DNA from 2 places in the Paraburkholderia sp. BR10923 genome. Region 2 is predicted to be linked to the other one. Evidence: predicted binding sites of a transcription regulator. Region 2 holds the regulator's gene; the other holds the start of a gene.
The links. The regulator FNR, encoded in region 2, switches genes on or off when oxygen is low (the NO sensors DNR and NnrR bind a similar motif). The targets are predictions, from matches to a motif close to TTGATNNNNATCAA.
Positions count from the first base shown of each region.

Region 1 (8,453 bases), on a different contig from region 2:
ATTCTGAGTCCGTGCATCCTGCCGGTGCTACCTTTCGTATTTTCGCGAGCAGACCGCCCGTTCGCGCGCAATGGACTGCCGATGCTAGTGGGCATGGCGCTGACCTTTGCCGTGGTCGCCACGCTGGCCGCCGTCGGCGGCGGCTGGGCCGTGCGCGCCAACCAGTACGGCCGCTTCGTCGCCCTCGCCGTGCTCGCCGTGCTTGGCCTGACCTTGCTGTCGGAGCGCGTCGCCGAATGGATCACCCGTCCGTTCGTGGTGCTTGGCAACAAGCTCACCGAGCGCACCGGGAGCCAGGACGATTCGGTACTCTCGGCGGCCGGGCTGGGCGTGGCCACGGGGCTGCTGTGGGCGCCCTGCGCGGGCCCGATCCTGGGCCTGCTGCTCACGGGTGCGGCCCTCAAAGGCGCCAGCGTACAGACAACGTTGTTGCTGCTCACCTACGCGGCGGGCGCGGCGACCTCGCTCGCGCTGGCGCTGCTGATTGGCGGACGCGTCTTCGCCTTGATGAAGCGTTCGCTGGGCGCGGGCGAATGGGTGCGCCGCGCCCTTGGCGTGCCCGTGCTGGCGGGTGTGGCCACCATCGCGCTGGGGCTGGATACCGGGCTGCTGACACGCGTGTCGCTGGCCAGCACGGGCGGCATCGAACAGAAGCTGATCGACGCGGCGCGTCCTGCGCCTCTCGTGCAGATCGCCGTGAAGGCCGGCGATACGCTGCCAGTGGAAGGCGATTTGCCCGCGCTCGATGGCGCCACCCAGTGGCTCAACAGCCCACCGCTCACGGCGCAGTCGCTGCGCGGCAAGGTGGTGCTGGTCGACTTCTGGACCTACTCCTGCATCAACTGCATCCGCTCGCTGCCGTACGTGCGGGGCTGGGCTGACAAGTACAAGGATTACGGCCTGGTGGTGCTCGGCGTGCACGCGCCCGAGTTCGCGTTCGAGAAAGATCCGGGCAACGTCGCCCACGCCGTGAAGGACCTGGGCGTGAACTACCCTGTCGCACTCGACAACGGTTACACCATCTGGAAGGCCTTCAGCAATGAGTACTGGCCTGCGCATTACTTCATCGACCCGCAGGGGCATATTCGTCACCACCATTTTGGCGAGGGCGACTACAAGCAAAGCGAGGACGTGATCCGCCGGCTGCTCGCCGAGGCCGGCCAGAAGAACCTGCCTGACGGCTACGTGCAACCGGTCGCGCAGGTCGCACAGGCCGCCGCCAGCTCGGGCGATGCCAATCGCTCGCCGGAAACCTACGTGGGCTACGCACGCGCACAGAACTTCGCCGGTGGGCCGGTGGCGCAGGACGCGACTGCTACGTATCACGCGGCCCAGACCCTGAAGGTCAACCAGTGGTCGCTCGACGGGCGCTGGTTGGTGGGCGACGAAACTGCGCGGCTTGACAGCCCTGACGGACGCATTGTTTATCGCTTCCGTGGCCGTGACTTGCATATGGTGCTGGGGCCCGGCGGCGACGGCCAGCCCGTGCGCTTTCGCGTGCTGATCGACGGCAAGGCGCCAGGTGCCGACCGCGGCACGGACATCGATGTGAATGGCAACGGAACGGTCACCGGGCAGCGTCTCTACCAGCTCGTGCGGCAAGCCCATGGCAGCGGCGAACGCACCTTCGAAATCACGTTTCTCGACCCGGGCGTGCTGGCTTACGCGTTCACGTTCGGCTGAGTCCCACCTTGGCGCAAGAAGAGCCTCATGCCCCACCTTCACACCGTAACCGCCTCCCCACAGGGTGGAAACTTCGCCGCCTCGCAGCATCCACAAGGGTGCTCGCCCGAGGTTCGCGCGAGCTTCCTGTCGCTGAGCTGATCTCAAACGTCCGGATGACGCCGTGCGAACGGCGGTCGGTCCGCGCATTGCGCCGTGTCGGTTGGGAGATATATTTTCGGGTGTCGCCCTCCGCCCCTGGGAAGGTCTGCGGCCCATTTCAGCGCGACATTGGCTGAGGGCGCGCGCAGTCGCCCCGGCTGTCTCGCGGGAGGACTCGCACGCGCGCACCGATTGACGTGCAACTCGTGAAGACTACTCGTGCAGCACCGAGCCCAGCTGACGTGGATCAATGCCGTCGGTCATTTGGTCAGCGATGAACCGTCAACTGGACGCGCACGGCGCGCGATATCGGCACCAGGCAGTGGCTCATTCAAAGTTCAGTGAGTACGATGCGGCCGTCGACGTTGCCCTCGCGCAATGCGGTGAACACTTCGTTAATGTTCTCTAGCCGCTCATGGTGGATATGTGCGCGCACTTTTCCGTCGGCCGCGAAATCGAGCGATTCCTGCAGGTCGCGACGCGTGCCCACGATGGAACCGCGAACCGTGATGCCATTCAGTACCGTGGAAAAAATCGGCAGCGGAAAGTCGCCGGGCGGCAGGCCGTTCAGCGCGACGGTACCGCCGCGACGCACCATGCCGAGCGCTTGCGCAAACGCACCGCGCGAGACAGCGGTCACGAGAACGCCATGTGCGCCACCGATCTGTTTCTGGACCTCGCTGGCAGGATCGGACGTCGAGGCGTCGATGGTGATTTGCGCACCGAGTTTGCGCGCAAGTTCCAGCTTGTCGGGCGCGACATCCACGGCAACGACATGCAGGCCCATCGCGACGGCGTACTGGACCGCGACATGACCGAGGCCGCCGATGCCCGAGATGGCGATCCACTGACCGGGCCGGGTGTCCGTGACCCGAATGCCTTTGTATACGGTGACCCCGGCGCAGAGGATCGGCGCGATTTCGTCAAACGCGACCCCGTTCGGTAGATGACCTACGTAGTCCGGATCGGCGACCACATATTCGGCGTAGCTGCCGTTCACGGAATAGCCGGTATTCTGCTGCTCGTGGCAAAGCGTCTCCCAGCCCGTCTGACAGTATTCGCAGTGACCGCATGCGGTATAGAGCCACGGCACGCCAACGCGGTCGCCTTCCTTCACGTGCGTGACTCCCGCGCCAATCGCCGCGACATATCCGACACCCTCGTGACCAGGGATGAACGGCAGGCGAGGCTTGACCGGCCAGTCACCATCGGCGGCATGAAGATCGGTGTGGCAGACCCCGGACGCCTTCACGTTGACGAGAATCTGACCCGCAGCGGGCGCAGGAACCGCCACTTCTTCTATCCGCAGCGGCTCGCCGAAGGCATGGACTACCGCAGCTTTCATGAATTGAGCCATCAGTCGCTCCTCAGTGAGTTTGTGATTCTCACGAGTATCCTCGCCAGGCCCGCTAATGCTTTGCGATAGATCAATGTAAACGACCCGCCCTAACGTATTGATCTAAGAGCGTACGTGGAAGCGGACCGTTGCACCGGCATCATCCAGCGACTCAAGATTCTCCAGTACCGGACCTGACGAAGTGCAGGAAAACAAGGCCGCCAAAATGGCTCGAATCGAATCGTCCGTCATTCCTTCCGGATTGCACAGCCGGAAGAAACGCATGCCGTCGCAGAGGCTGAGGAGGGCCGCCGCGAGCGCTTCAGGTTGAGCAGGCCAGCCGCCGTCGCCTGGACGCGCGCCTGCGCACAGACACGCAGCCAGCTTCGCCAGCTTCTTTTGCCGCAGCCCGGTGACCCGCTCCCGAACCGTGCTATCGCGGGATGAAAGGAGGCCCGCTTCGACCCACAGCGGGAAGCAATCATTGTCGAATTCAGCGCAACTCAGACGCGCGAGTGCGCGACCCTTTTCCTGGTCCGGCGCGCCAGGCGATTTGATGATCGCCTGCCAGTCCGCACACGTCTTTTCTACATCGCGTTGCAACAATTCGAGTAGCAGTTCCAGCTGGCTGCTGAAGTTTGAATAGAAGGCGCCACGCGTGTAACCGGCCGCCTCGGCGATGTGTTCCACACTCGTCGCTGCCAGGCCCCGCTCGATGAACGAACGGCGCGCTGCGTCGAGCAGGCGCTCTCGCGTCTGCTCTTTTTTGCATGCGCGTGTCAGGCGTACCAGTCTCATGGATGGATACACAGCGCCGGCATCAGTCGACCTCAACCGCATTCGTCGACTGAACGAGGCCGATCTCGCCGACATACACGCTCTCGCCCAACACGCATTCGCGCGACGCATTGCCCAGCGCATGACGAATCTCGATCCGATAATGGCCGCTATCCTTGATGAGCCGCGAGAACCGGAAGTCGCCGAACGCGTCGGTGACGGTTTCGGCCACCTTCCGATTGCACCAGTACAACGCAACGGCCGCATCAGCGACACACTCGACGACCTGCCCCACCTGCGCGCTGACACTGCCGCCGATAAAGCAGGTTTCCCAACGATCGAGGCCGCTGTACCAGACGCGCGGACTGGTTTTTAGTCTCGGTTCCAGAACCTTGAGTCCTTCCCGTCTTGCCTTCTCTGCCATCGCGGCGTCATCGAGCCTGACGGTTTCGAAAACGCCCGTTGGGCAGGACTGTTCGCATCGCGGGTGCTGCCAACCCTGATCCAGCAGATGGGCGTCGAAGATCCATGTCTGCGGCAGTTGCAATGCTTCATTCCATACGATCGCCTTGTATGGACAGGCCTTGACGATGTCCTTTCTGCCCCGCGCCTTGTCCGGATCAATGATGACGATGCCATCGGCGCGCTTGCGAATGGCGTCGCCGCCTACACGCATGCATGGTGCGTCGTCGCAGTGGTTGCACATCACTGGCAGGTACGTCGTCTCGACCATGTGCGAATCGCCTTGTACGCGGCGCATGATGCGAATGCTGCTTTCGGTATCGGCCGAAGCCGGTGCCGAGTAACCGGGAAACTCGTTGCCAACGTGCTCGTCGCGAGCGGCGATCACGCAGTTCTGGCAGTTTTCGCAGCGCCCGACCTTGATAACCAGATTCCACTTGCTCATGGCGTTTCTCCTCACGCTGCACGACCGAGCAGGAACGCATCGGCGCCTTTCCATTTTTCGACCTGCACGAGGCATGAGTTCGGACTCATGCTGCTGGTGCCTGCCGTTTGCGAGCGGTCGGGCGTGAGCATGTTCATGCAGCCGCCGATCTCGACACGTTCGCCGTCCACTTCGATCAGTTGGAATTCCGCGCTCGCCTCGTATGACTTGACCACGCCTGGGGTCAATAGAGCAGATACATCAGCCGCACAGATTACGGCGCCGCGGTCGTTGTAGACCTTGACGAGGTCACGATGAGCAATGCCCCGCGCGGCCGCGTCTGCGAACCCGAGCCTCAGCAGCCAGAAGCGATGCCCGCCGATCAGCGCACGATGATCCTCGACGCTGTTGACTGACGAATTTTTGCCGTCGCAATGGGTATGAAAACTGTAGCGGCTGTGAGTTGCGATTAATTGCAGCGGATAGCGCCCGGCCCGCTCGCAGCGCAGACCTTCCCACGACGGGATATACCGGTTCAGTGCGGGCCGCTCGGGGTTGTCGGCGGTGTGCCGCTTCAGCAACTCGGGTATGAACTCGAGCTTGCCGCTCGGCGTCTGCAGGCCCATGCCGAATTTTTCGGCATACTGCGACGGCATGGGATGCGGTTCTTGCAGATCCTTGCGACGACCTTCCGCGAACCAGCGCATGTCCACGGGATGGCGCAATTCCGGCTTTTCGGGCGGTACGACGAAATAGCCCTTGCGGCAGAATTCGCGCCAAGAAACGTGATCCGGCAGATCCGACGATTCGAATACCCGCTTGACCCAATCGAGTTCGCCGCAGCCCTCGGTGAACACGCCGCCCAGGCCAAGACGGGTCAGAATCGCAGCGAAGATATCGTAGTCCGAGCGGGATTCGCCCAAAGGCTCGATGCATTTGTGCTGCATCGTCACCATGCGATGATTGACGGTGTTGAAGCCATGATGCGCATAGCCGCCCGAATTCGACCACTCGCCGATGTCCCATCGCTCGAGCGACGTGCAGGCCGGCAGAATGATGTCGGCGAACTGCGCCTCCCCTTCCATCCAGATCGACTGGTTCACCACGAACTCGATGCTGGAATGCTGATAAGCATCGGCCCAGCGTCCGGACTTCGTGACGGTACTGAAAGAAGAGCCACCATAGCGATAGATCATGTGGATCGGTGAATACCCCGGCATCGGGTAGCTGAACGGCGCGAACTGCGCTTCCTGAGACATACCGTCCCACAGGTATCCCGTCGCATGGCCGTTGATGATGGCATCGGGTAGCTGCTGCCGCGGGACCATCTGTTTGACGGGATTCATGGTCAGGATGTGCGGCATGCGCTGATAGTTGTTTACGGCATTGGCGGTCCACGCGAGGTCGCCGGACATCCCGCCGTCCGCGTAGCCCGGGAAATAGAAGTGGAGGTCGTGCGGAGCACCCAACTGCAGACACCCAAAATTGACGCCCGGTTTACCCCATCCCTGCATCGCCATCATCATGATCATGCAGCGAGCCCATTGCGCCCCGGTCGCGCCGCGCCCTGCGCCACCGAAACCCGCGCCTGTCATGCCGACAGAGAGATAGACCTTCTTTTTTCCCCACAGGCGAGCGAGCGCCCGTACATCCTTGGCGGGCACGCCGGTCTCGGACTGTTGCCATTCGGGCGTCTTCGGCACGCCGTCCGTATCGCCCAGCAGATAGGCGCGCCACTCGTCGAAGCCGGTCGTGCGGTTGGCAACGTAGTCCTCGTCGTATAAGCCCTCCACGGCCCAAACGTACATGATCGCGGTCGCGAGAGCCGCATCGGTTTGCGGTCGAATGGGAATCCAACGCCCGCCCAGCAACTGCGAGGTCGGATTGCAGTGTGGGTCGATGTGGACGAACTCGATGCCCAGTTCTTTGGCCCACAGGCGCCGCGGCGTACCCTCGAATCCCGCATACGCCCCGTTAGTGCTTTCCGGATCGGAAGACCAGAAGACGATCATTTCCGCCTCCTTCAGGCAGTCTTCAATGCCGCCATAGCCTGACGGCACACCGACGCGCATCGAGTTGCCGAAGTGATGCATCGCACCCCAGTACCAGCCTTCCCAGCTGTCCGGATTCGCGGCAACCCGAGTGAAGCCAATCAGATTGGCAAAGCGGGTGAGCGCGCTGAGGTAGTAGCCGACGTTCCCCCACTGATGATGCGACGACATGGGGAACGTAATCGAGCCGGGACCGTGAACACGCTTCTGCCGGTTGATTTCTTTCGCGACGATGTCCAGCGCCTCGTCCCAGCTGATCGGCACGTAGCCCGACTTGCCGCGGTTCTGCGGATTGCGCTCGCCCTCAGGGTCGAAATCAACGCGTTTCAACGGACGAAGAATCCGTTTGTCGGAATAGACAAGCGACTTGATCGCCAATGCGTGCGGCGCAACGAGGCCTCGCCGTGGTGGGCTGAAGCGGCGCCCGCGCGCCTCGATTTCCCAGCTGGCGGCGTCCTTGCCGTCCAGATCGATGGGCGTCACCCGAATGATGCGACCATCCTTCACGTACACGAACAATGGGCCACCGTTCGTGCAGGTCGTGTACCGGCGTGTGCCGTCCCGCATTGGCGTGCCCATCGGCAGTCCAATGGTTTGCATCATACTGAGCGTTTGCATGAACCACACCAGCAGTTCATCGTCGCCTTCCGTCACCACCTTGAAGTTCTTTGCCGCATGAATGATTTCAGCATGGTCCTGCCGTGGGGAAAGGAATTTCAGGGCCGTGCCGACGTCTTTGAACAGAATGCTCACGTCGGCTTGCCAACCTGTGCAAGCGCGCGATCGGATGCGACCGTTCCTGATTTCGACGACGCGGCCGAGGCTCCGGTCCATCAGCCCGATCTGGGCGACGATGTCCCGCTCCTTGAGGCGCTGACGATAGGCGGGAAAGCGGCGTGCCGTCAGGTCGAGTACTTTGGGCAGCGCGAACAGAATCGATTTGAGCACTTGTCGCTTCATGGTTTCACCCGAGATGAAACATTGAAGCAGGAGATGGCCAAAGCGCTTGCACAACCATTATTCCCACGCGCGCAACCGGAACCGTACGCCGCAGCGTTACGTCCATCGGGGCGTCATTAGCGTGTATCGAATGATCGCATTTCCTCGTTTTGTTGTGCATTTGAACCTCAAAACTGGTTGAACGTATTCCGCCTTGTCCGGCGTCTGAAATGCTGTCCTTGCGGGCTAGAAGGTATAAGCGACATTCAGGAAAACATTTACCGGATTGAGACGGATCGTCGATTTCGAAACGATTTGCGTCCCATTAGCCGTTGTGCCGTCCAGCGTAAGGTGAGTCTTTACGGGAACGTAACCGACGCTGGCTCCTACTGACCAGTGGTTCGTCATCGCGTAATAAGCCCCGATCTCGAATACCGGATTCCAGGACGAACTGAGGGATGCGTGCGCCGAGCCACCCGGTCCCAGACTGTCAGTGACAAATTGGCTGTTAGTCGTACGCACCTGGGTGAACCACGTATAGTTCACGCCCAGCCCGATGAAAGGACGGAACTTTGACTGGGCGGAAAGCAGGTGATATCGAAAGACAAGCGCGGGCGGAATCGGCCGCGTCGAGCCCAGA
Region 1 covers NZ_JBFPKO010000020.1:33,440-41,892, forward strand. The annotation lists gene AB3X94_RS29410 (cytochrome c biogenesis protein DipZ) at 1-1,683, shown strand, start outside; gene adhP (alcohol dehydrogenase AdhP) at 2,156-3,181, opposite strand; gene AB3X94_RS29420 (TetR/AcrR family transcriptional regulator) at 3,284-3,958, opposite strand; gene AB3X94_RS29425 (4Fe-4S dicluster domain-containing protein) at 3,981-4,844, opposite strand; gene AB3X94_RS29430 (molybdopterin-dependent oxidoreductase) at 4,856-7,834, opposite strand; gene AB3X94_RS29435 (OmpW family protein) at 8,060-8,453, opposite strand, start outside.
Region 1: adhP (alcohol dehydrogenase AdhP) is a predicted target of FNR. The motif match lies at 3,242-3,255, and genes of this name have one in related genera.

Region 2 (8,453 bases):
ATCTCGTTCGACATCAGCTTCGCGGTCGCGCAGGCGGGCGATGCGGCGCAGCGTTGCGACGAGCGGCTGCGCGCGCGCTGGCCGCAAGCGACGATCCTCGTCTACGGGCACCTCGGCGACGGCAATCTGCACGTGGTGGCGCAGGAACCGGGCTGGACCGACGAGGACATCGACGAGGTCAAGCGCGTCGTCTATGAACTCACGGGGGAAATGGGCGGCTCGGTATCGGCCGAGCATGGGATCGGCGAGGAAAAGCTGAGCGTGCTCGGCATGTCGCGCTCGCCGGCCGAACTCGCCGCGATGAAGGCGATCAAGCTTGCGCTCGATCCGCACAATATCCTGAACCCCGGCAAGGTGATCGCGATGTAGTGTGGCTCCGAGTCACGCGTTTTCATCGCTTGCGAATACGCTGTTTTCCGGTTCCGTCCGTTCCACGTCGATGCATTGCACGCGCCAGTGGCCGCACATCAGGCTGCGGCCGCGTTCCGCGCACCACTGCACGCGGCCGACCTCGCCTTCGAACGGCCCGTCGAGCTGATTCAGATCGAGCCCCTCGAGCACGCAGACCGGCACCGTGCTATGCGGCCCGCACACGAGCGTATCGCCGCAATCCACATGCAAAGCGCCCCATTCGGGCAACTCGAGCCCGAAATGACCTTCGCGCGACCATTGCCGGGTGTCCTTGTCGAGCCAGAGAATGGCGAAGGCCATCGGGTTGACACGATCGAACGTGTCGAGATGAACGGTCAAGCGCATGACAAGTCTCCGCAATATAAATGGCTGGTTCGTATTGGCTAAGTACCTATCGCACGAGCGTGTGCGCGCCCACGAGCAGATAAGCTCGGATTCCCGCAATCACGGCACGGGCCCCCTATCAGGAATAAGATCAGTGTACGGGCGGCGAAACGGCCCTTATTGACCTCGATCAAACGGTTTAGGGCGGCGACCGATCGCGCGACACAATGGCACGCCTATGCTGATCTGATGAGAGCGGCGCGCAGCTCACGATCTGCATGACGTCAGCGTGCCGCCACCGAAGCGTCTGAAGGAGAAACCCGATGCGAGCGATGGTGTTCGACGGCAGCTCGGCGACGCTGACCGAGCGGGAAGTGCCGGACCCGCGGCCCGGCGCCGGCGAGATTCTGATCGACGTTCATGCCTGCGGCGTATGCCGCACGGACCTGCATCTGGTCGATCGCGACCTCGAGCATCCAAAGCGGCCGGTGATTCCAGGCCACGAAATCGTCGGCGTGGTGGCCGAGTTGGGCGCGGGCGTCAGCGGTTTCAACGTGGGCGAACGGGTCGGCGTGCCGTGGGTCGGGCGCACCTGCGGTCACTGCCGCTACTGTCTGTCCGCCCGCGAAAATCTCTGTGAAGACGCCGGCTTCACCGGCTACACGATCGACGGCGGCTATGCCGAGCGCACGGTCGCCGATAACCGCTACTGCTTCCATCTGCCGCCGCACTACAGCGATATCGAGGCCGCGCCGCTGCTGTGCGCGGGTCTGATCGGCTATCGCACGTTGAGCATGGCGGGCGACGCCGAACGGATCGGCATCTACGGTTTCGGCGCGGCCGCGCATCTCGTCGCGCAGGTCGCGCGTCACCGGCAGCGCACCGTCTATGCGTTCACGCGTCCCGGCGATCACGCGGCCCAGCAACTCGCGCTGCGCCTCGGCGCGACATGGGCGGGCGGCAGCGACGAGGCGCCGCCCAGCGAACTCGACGCCGCACTGCTGTTCGCGCCGGTCGGCGCACTGGTGCCGCTGGCGCTGCAGGCGGTCGCGAAGGGCGGCGTGGTGGTGTGCGGCGGGATTCATATGAGCGACATTCCGTCGTTCCCGTACGCGTTTCTGTGGGGCGAGCGGCGCGTCGTATCGGTCGCCAATCTGACCCGCGACGATGGGCTTGCGTTCATGCGCAGCGCCGCGGAGACCCGGCTCGCGATCGAGACGACCACCTACCCGTTGCGCGACGCGAACCGCGCGCTCGACGATCTGCGCCACGGCAAGCTGACCGGCGCGGCCGTGCTCGCGGTCCGCTCATGATTTGTTCGCGAGCCATGGTCGCTTGATGCAGATCAAGCCGCCCGCTGCGCCGGCGTTCATTATGTAAGCGCGCACCGTTGGGCGCCCCGTCTCGGTCCGAGGCGCGACGCGACGATCCGAGGAAAGCCGATGAACACTGCTGCCGAGCGCAACACCTTCCACCGCGTGATGATCGCGTCCGCGGGCGGCACCGGACTCGCGCTCGCCACGCATGTCGCCCGGCAGTTCGTCGCCGCGGATGCGCGCTTTCGTCTCGTCGACCGCGACCAGCACGCGGCTCACCGCCGCGGCATACGCGCGGCACGCCGCATCCGGGCAGTGCGGGCGGGCCCTTTTATCTGTAGCAGGGGCGCGCCACGCACGTTGACAAATCCAACCTCAGTGGAGAATCGGCATGTACCAACATATCCTCGTCGCGCTGGACGGCAGTAGCTTCTCGAAACGCGCGCTGAAAGAAGCGGTGACTCTCGCCGCGTTGACGAAGGCCGTCGTGCATCCGGTTTATGTAGTCGACAAGACGCCGATCTTTTCCTATGCCGGCTATTACGACCCGCTCGCGCTAGTCGAAGCATTGCGCCAGGACGGCCACTCGGTGCTCGAGGAGGCCGAGCAGGCCTGCGCCGCCGCCGATGTGCGCTGCCGGCCCGCGATGGTCGAGTCGGAGAGCCTGTCCGACGATGTCGCCACGATCGTGCTGCGCCACGGCGAGCAGGTCCACGCCGATCTGCTCGTGCTGGGCACGCATGGGCGACGCGGCTTGCGGCGCCTCGTGATCGGCAGCGTGGCGGAGCGGGTGCTGCGTTTCTCGACCTGTCCGGTGTTGCTGATGCGCGAGCAGATGAGCGAGGAAGCGCCCGAGGAGTAATCCGCGGTAGCGGGGCGCGGCGGCGTGGGAGCACTACACGAGCGCGTCGGCTGGTATCTGGATCGAGATCCTGAAACCATGGCCCGGCGAGCTGATGAACGACACGTTGCCGCGCAACTGCCGCACTCGTTCGCGAATGCCAAGCAGCCCGAATGAAGTTGTTCCCTGCGCATGATCCAGCCCGACACCAACGCCGTCATCGTCGATATCGAGCGATACGATCGGGCCCGCGCAGGTCATGTCGATGCGTACGCGCCTCGCCTTGGCGTGCCGCGCGACGTTCGTCAACGCCTCCTGAACGATGCGAAACAGCGCCGTCGCCGCGAATTCGCCGCATACCGGCTCGGCGGGTTCGAGATGCACGCTGGAGCGCACGTTGTAGCGTTTCGTGAAGTCTTCGGCCAGCCAGTCGAGCGCGGCGGCCAGTCCGAGGTCGTCGAGCAGCGGGGGGCGCAGATCGGCGGCGATGCGCCGCAGCGAAGCGGCCATCCAGTCGATCTGCTGTTGCAGCTCACGCGTTTGCGCCGCAAGCGGCTCAGTGTCGGCTTGCTTGTTCAGCTTCGCTTCGAGCAGCGCGACGCTCATTTTTAGCGCCGTCAGCCGTTGGCCGAGATCGTCGTGCAGTTCGCGCGCAATCCGTTTCTGCTCGTTTTCACGGGCGATGTGCGCGTGCGTGGATACCTGGCTCGCGCGTTCGAGTTCCGCGAGACGCATGCGCTCGGTCAGATCGCGCGTGACCTTGGCGAAGCCGAGCAGCGCGCCCGACGCATCGTGCACGGCGGAAACGACCGCATTAGCCCAGAAACGCGAGCCGTCGCGACGCACACGCCATCCTTCGTCCTCGGCGCGGCCTACGGCTGCGGCGGTTTCCAGTTCGCGCGCGGGCTTGCCGGCCGCGATGTCTTCCGGGGTATAGAACTTCGAGAAATGCTGGCCGATGATTTCTTCGGGCGTGTAGCCCTTGATGCGCTGTGCGCCGGGATTCCAGCTGGTGACGCGGCCGGCGGGGTCCAGCATGAAGATAGCGTAGTCCTGCACCGCCTCGACCAACATGAAATAGCGATCCTCGACGGACACGTCCGACCCGGACGCAGCACTGGTGAAGCAGGAAGACTCGCCGCTCGATAGACCCATCGCTCCTCCAGGCGGCCACGCAAGGTCGCGTACCGCAACGCACTGAGTTATATCAGTTCAGGAGCGCCTGTTCCACCCAGCATGTCCCGCGAACGAACGTGGGGCGAGCGTCGCGCCGGTGCTCAAACCCGAGCCAGTCGTTCCGGATCTTCGATGCGGATCGTTTTGCCGTTCGCCTTGACGAGGTGCTCGCGCTGGAACTTCGAGAACATCCGGCTCACCGTTTCGAGCTTCATGCCCAGAAAGCAGCCGATTTCCTCGCGCGTCATGCGCAGATGAAACTCCGCCGCGGAAAAGCCGCGCGCCTTGAAGCGCTTCGACAGATTCAGCAAAAACGTCGCGACGCGCTGCTCGGCGGTCATCGTGCCGAGCAGCATCATCTGGCTCGATTCGCGCACGATCTCGCCGCTCATCATCTGATAGATGTGATGCTGCATCGGTTTGATCTCGCGACAGATCGCCTCGAGCTGCGCGAACGGAATGATGCACACGACGCTATCTTCGAGCGCAATCGCATCGCAATTCTGCTTGCCCTCGCCGATGCCGTCGAGGCCAAGCGAGTCGCCGGCAATCTGGAAGCCAGTCACGTGCTCGCGACCGTCGCGATGCATGACCACGGTTTTGAATGAGCCGGCGCGTATCGCGTAGATGCTTTGAAACTCGTCGCCCGCGCGATACAGCGCGTCGCCGCGTTTGATCGAGCGCGTCGCGCAGATCAACGCATCGAGCCGGCTCAGTTCGTCCGGTGTCAGCTCGGGCGGCATGCAGATCGCGCGCATCGCGCAGGTGGAGCAGCCCGTGACGGCATGGCGTGCCGCCGCGGTGCTGGGCGCGACGTGGATCGGTACGACGTGCGAGGTGCGAGGCGCGTCGTGGCGGGGTTCACGGACTGCGGCAACTTGCATGATCGGCTCCTCGCGGTCAGACCCGGTGCGCACGACGCGCATAGGCAATCGCTTCGATGGCGCGGCAGGCGAGCTCGAACTCCGAGGTCTTGTCGAAGAAGAAGTCGGCGCCCGCCGCTTCGCACGCGCGGCGAAACGCCGTCGCGTCATGATTGGTCAGCACGATGCTGACGATGGACGGCCGCACCCGCGCTAGCGCAGCGAGCAGCAGGAGGTCGGTCTTGCCCGAGAAGCACGGGTCCAGCACCGCGACATCGGCGCGACTCGCGACGATGTCGTCGAACGCGTGCTCGACGCCCGCCGACTCGCCGGCGATTTCGATGCCGGGAATCAGCGCGATCAGGCAAGCAAGCCGGCGCCGGACCTCGACCGCATCGTCGACGAGGAAGACTCTCGATAAGGTGGCTGATGGGGCGGTGTCCATACCAACCAGTATTGGCGACCTAATCTTGGAAACATATCGGCAGCGCTTTAAGCGGTGCTAGGAGTTCAGGTAGTGGTTGTAGGATTATTCCTAGTGGGTTGCTGGCGATGTCGTCCAGCAGCGGCGGCGCCGAGCGGCGGCCCGTTGACCTGCGTCAAGCCGCGTGGCGGGGCGCGCTTCACACTGTCGGTGCAAACGCGCGAGGGCACCACTTCGGGTCATGCCAGCGCTTTCAGAGGGAGTCCGACATGTATGCACGAATTCTGGTTGCACTCGACGACAGTCCCAGCGCGCAGCGCGCCTTCGCCGAGGCGCTGAAGCTCGCGAAGCTGACGGGCGCCACGCTCGAAGCCTGCTGCGTGGTGGGGCACGGCAAGTGGTCGGACAATGCCGACGTGGCTTTCGAGCCGGAACCGGCGGGCGCGGCGCAAGATTTCGCCAGCCGCGCGCTCGATGGCCCGCGCGAGCTGTTGCGCGAGGCGCAGGTGCCGGGCGGCGTGCGGGTGATCGACGCTTACGCCGAAAACGTGTCGGCGGTGCTCGCGCGCGTCGCCGACGAAATCCAGGCCGATCTGATCGTGATGGGCACGCATGGCCGCCGTGGCGTGCAGCGCTTTCTGCTCGGCAGCGTCGCGGAGTCGCTGGTGCGGTCGACCGACATACCGGTGCTGATCGTGCGGCATGACGAACAAGCCCACCCTCGGCCCTGAAGCGCCGCCCAGAGCCAGTTTCTAGCGGCTCAGGCGAGTTCGCTCAGGCGGGTCCGCTGTCGGCGCTGTCCGGGGCTGGCTGGACGCGCGTCGCGCCGCTCGCCTGCGCGGGAATCATCAGCACCGGGCAACAGGCGCGGCGCAGCACGCGCTCGGCGACGCTGCCGAGCATCAGCCGTTGAAACCCGCGGCGGCCGTGCGTGCCCATCACGATGGCATCGGCGTGCCATTCGCGCGCCGTCTCGACGATGCGATGCGCGACGTCTTCGCCGGTGGTCGCGGCTTCGACGGTGCGGGCCGTGCCCTTGACCCCGCGTGCGCTCATCCGGCTCTGCGCGTCGGCCGCGATCCGCTTGCCTTCCTCGATGAACGCGTCCTCGATCGTGGAAGGGTCGAAGCCGGGCGCGTCGTAAGCGATGATGGGTACGTCGATCACGTACAGCGGCATCAGCTCGGCGCCAGATTCGGCGGCGAGGGTCAGCGCGGCGTCGAACGCGCGCGAGGCCGTGGCGCTGCCGTCGAGCGCGACGAGTAGGCGGTGAAACATGGCGGGCTCCTTAAGCGCGCACTTCAGTGCGACAACAGCACCGGCACGCTCATCGATTCGAGCATCGTGCGCGTCGCGCCGCCCAGCACGACTTCGTGCAGACGCGAATGCGCGTAGGCGCCCATCACGATCAGGTCGCAGCCGAGGTCGGCCGCCTGCGACAGCAGCGCGTCGCCGACCGGCGCGCGGTCCGCGACGCTCAGCTCGCGCACGTCGATCCTCACGCCGTGACGCGCGACGGTGAGTGCGATGTCGTCGCCGGCAGCCGTGCCCTGCGGCGGACGATCGGCCGACGAATGAACCGTCAGCAGCGTCACTTTGGCCGCGTGCGCGAGGAACGGCAGCGCGTCGTGGATCGCGCGGGTCGCTTCGCGGCTGCCGTCCCACGCGATCAGCGCGTGGCGGCCGGGCGCCGCGAAGGTGCCGCTCGACGGCACCAGCAACACCGGCCGCCCGGCCGACAGCACGATGTGCTCGACGAACTGTTCGGCGACGAACGCGTCCGGGTCGGTCGGGTCGGGCTGGCCGAGCACGATCAGATCGGCGACCCGCGCATAGGGCGGCACGACGTCGTTCGCATAGCCGTTCGCGGCGATCCACTGGCCGTCGACGTTCGCGCGCGCGAGTTCCGCGCGAAACAGCCGCTCCAGCGCGCTGGCACGCTCGTGGCGCAGGCGCTCGTGCTCCGCATAGTAGTCGGCGGTGCCGGCCATCACGAAGAACGCGTGCCGCGGCGGCACGTACGTCGAAAACAGGCCGGTCAGCGTCGCATGAAAGCGGTGTGCGAGCTGCAATGCGATCTCGAGACGCGGATGTGCACGAACGCTCGTATCGAGGTGAACGAGAATGCTTTTGTAGCTCATCGCCAAAGCTCCGTGACAGAACGTGGGAAACGGGCGCAAGCGGGCTCGCGCCCGTCGTCAAATGGAGTCTATGGGCCCGGCGGGCGAGGCTGTTGATGCAGATCAAGCGCGGGCCGTCGCGAGCTCGATACGGTGGCAGACGCGCTCGACGGTTTGCAACCGCGCCTGGCAATCCTATGCTGTCCTCTGGAGGGCAGCGATGATGGCATCCGAATCCGACGCGCCGCTCGGACGCTTCGCTTCACCATGGACCTCGACGGCATCCGGACAGCCCGAAGGCTGGTTCGATTACGCGTCGGCGTATCAGACCGCGCAGGGCGCGGCGCGCGAGTACGCGGCGCGGAGTTTCGCCGACTGGAGCAAATCGATCGCCTTCGCCGTACAGCGCGAGGCGGAGTGGTTCGACGCGGCGAACCGCGCTTGCGCTGCGTGGTCTGCGTGGTGGCAGGCGGCGTACGGCATCGCGCCGGGCGTCGCGCCGCTCGCGGGCGGCTTGAGCGCGTGGTGGTGGAGCTCGCAGAACGCGCTGCCGTTCGCGGGCGTCGTTTAGCCGCGCGGGCCGGCAAAGCCGGCGTGCGCACCGTCAATGGCAGACACGGCAAGGAGGAGTTCAGATGGGAACGGATCGCGTGGCATTGGTCACAGGCGGGATGGGCGGTTTGGGCGCGGCGGTCAGCCGGGCGCTTCATGACGCGGGTATGACGGTCGCGGTGACGCACTCGACGCACAACGATCACGTGCCGACCTGGCTGCAGCACGAGCGCGACACGGGGCGCGACTTTCACGCATATGAAGCCGACATCGCCGACTTCGATTCCTGCGCGCGCTGCGCGCAACGCGTGCTGACAGAACTAGGCGCGGTCGACGTGCTGATCAACAACGCCGGCATCACGCAAGACACGAGTTTCGCGAAAATGAGCAAGGAGCACTGGGACGCCGTGCTGCGCACCGATCTCG
Region 2 covers NZ_JBFPKO010000023.1:96,417-104,869, forward strand. The annotation lists gene AB3X94_RS32150 (FAD-binding oxidoreductase) at 1-369, shown strand, start outside; gene AB3X94_RS32155 (DUF3564 domain-containing protein) at 382-756, opposite strand; gene AB3X94_RS32160 (zinc-dependent alcohol dehydrogenase family protein) at 1,059-2,048, shown strand; gene AB3X94_RS32165 (hypothetical protein) at 2,043-2,321, opposite strand; gene AB3X94_RS32170 (universal stress protein) at 2,443-2,913, shown strand; gene AB3X94_RS32175 (PAS domain S-box protein) at 2,947-4,047, opposite strand; gene fnr (fumarate/nitrate reduction transcriptional regulator Fnr) at 4,170-4,952, opposite strand; gene AB3X94_RS32185 (response regulator) at 4,969-5,376, opposite strand; gene AB3X94_RS32190 (universal stress protein) at 5,625-6,086, shown strand; gene AB3X94_RS32195 (universal stress protein) at 6,130-6,633, opposite strand; gene AB3X94_RS32200 (universal stress protein) at 6,657-7,496, opposite strand; gene AB3X94_RS32205 (polyketide synthase) at 7,696-8,046, shown strand; gene phbB (acetoacetyl-CoA reductase) at 8,111-8,453, shown strand, end outside.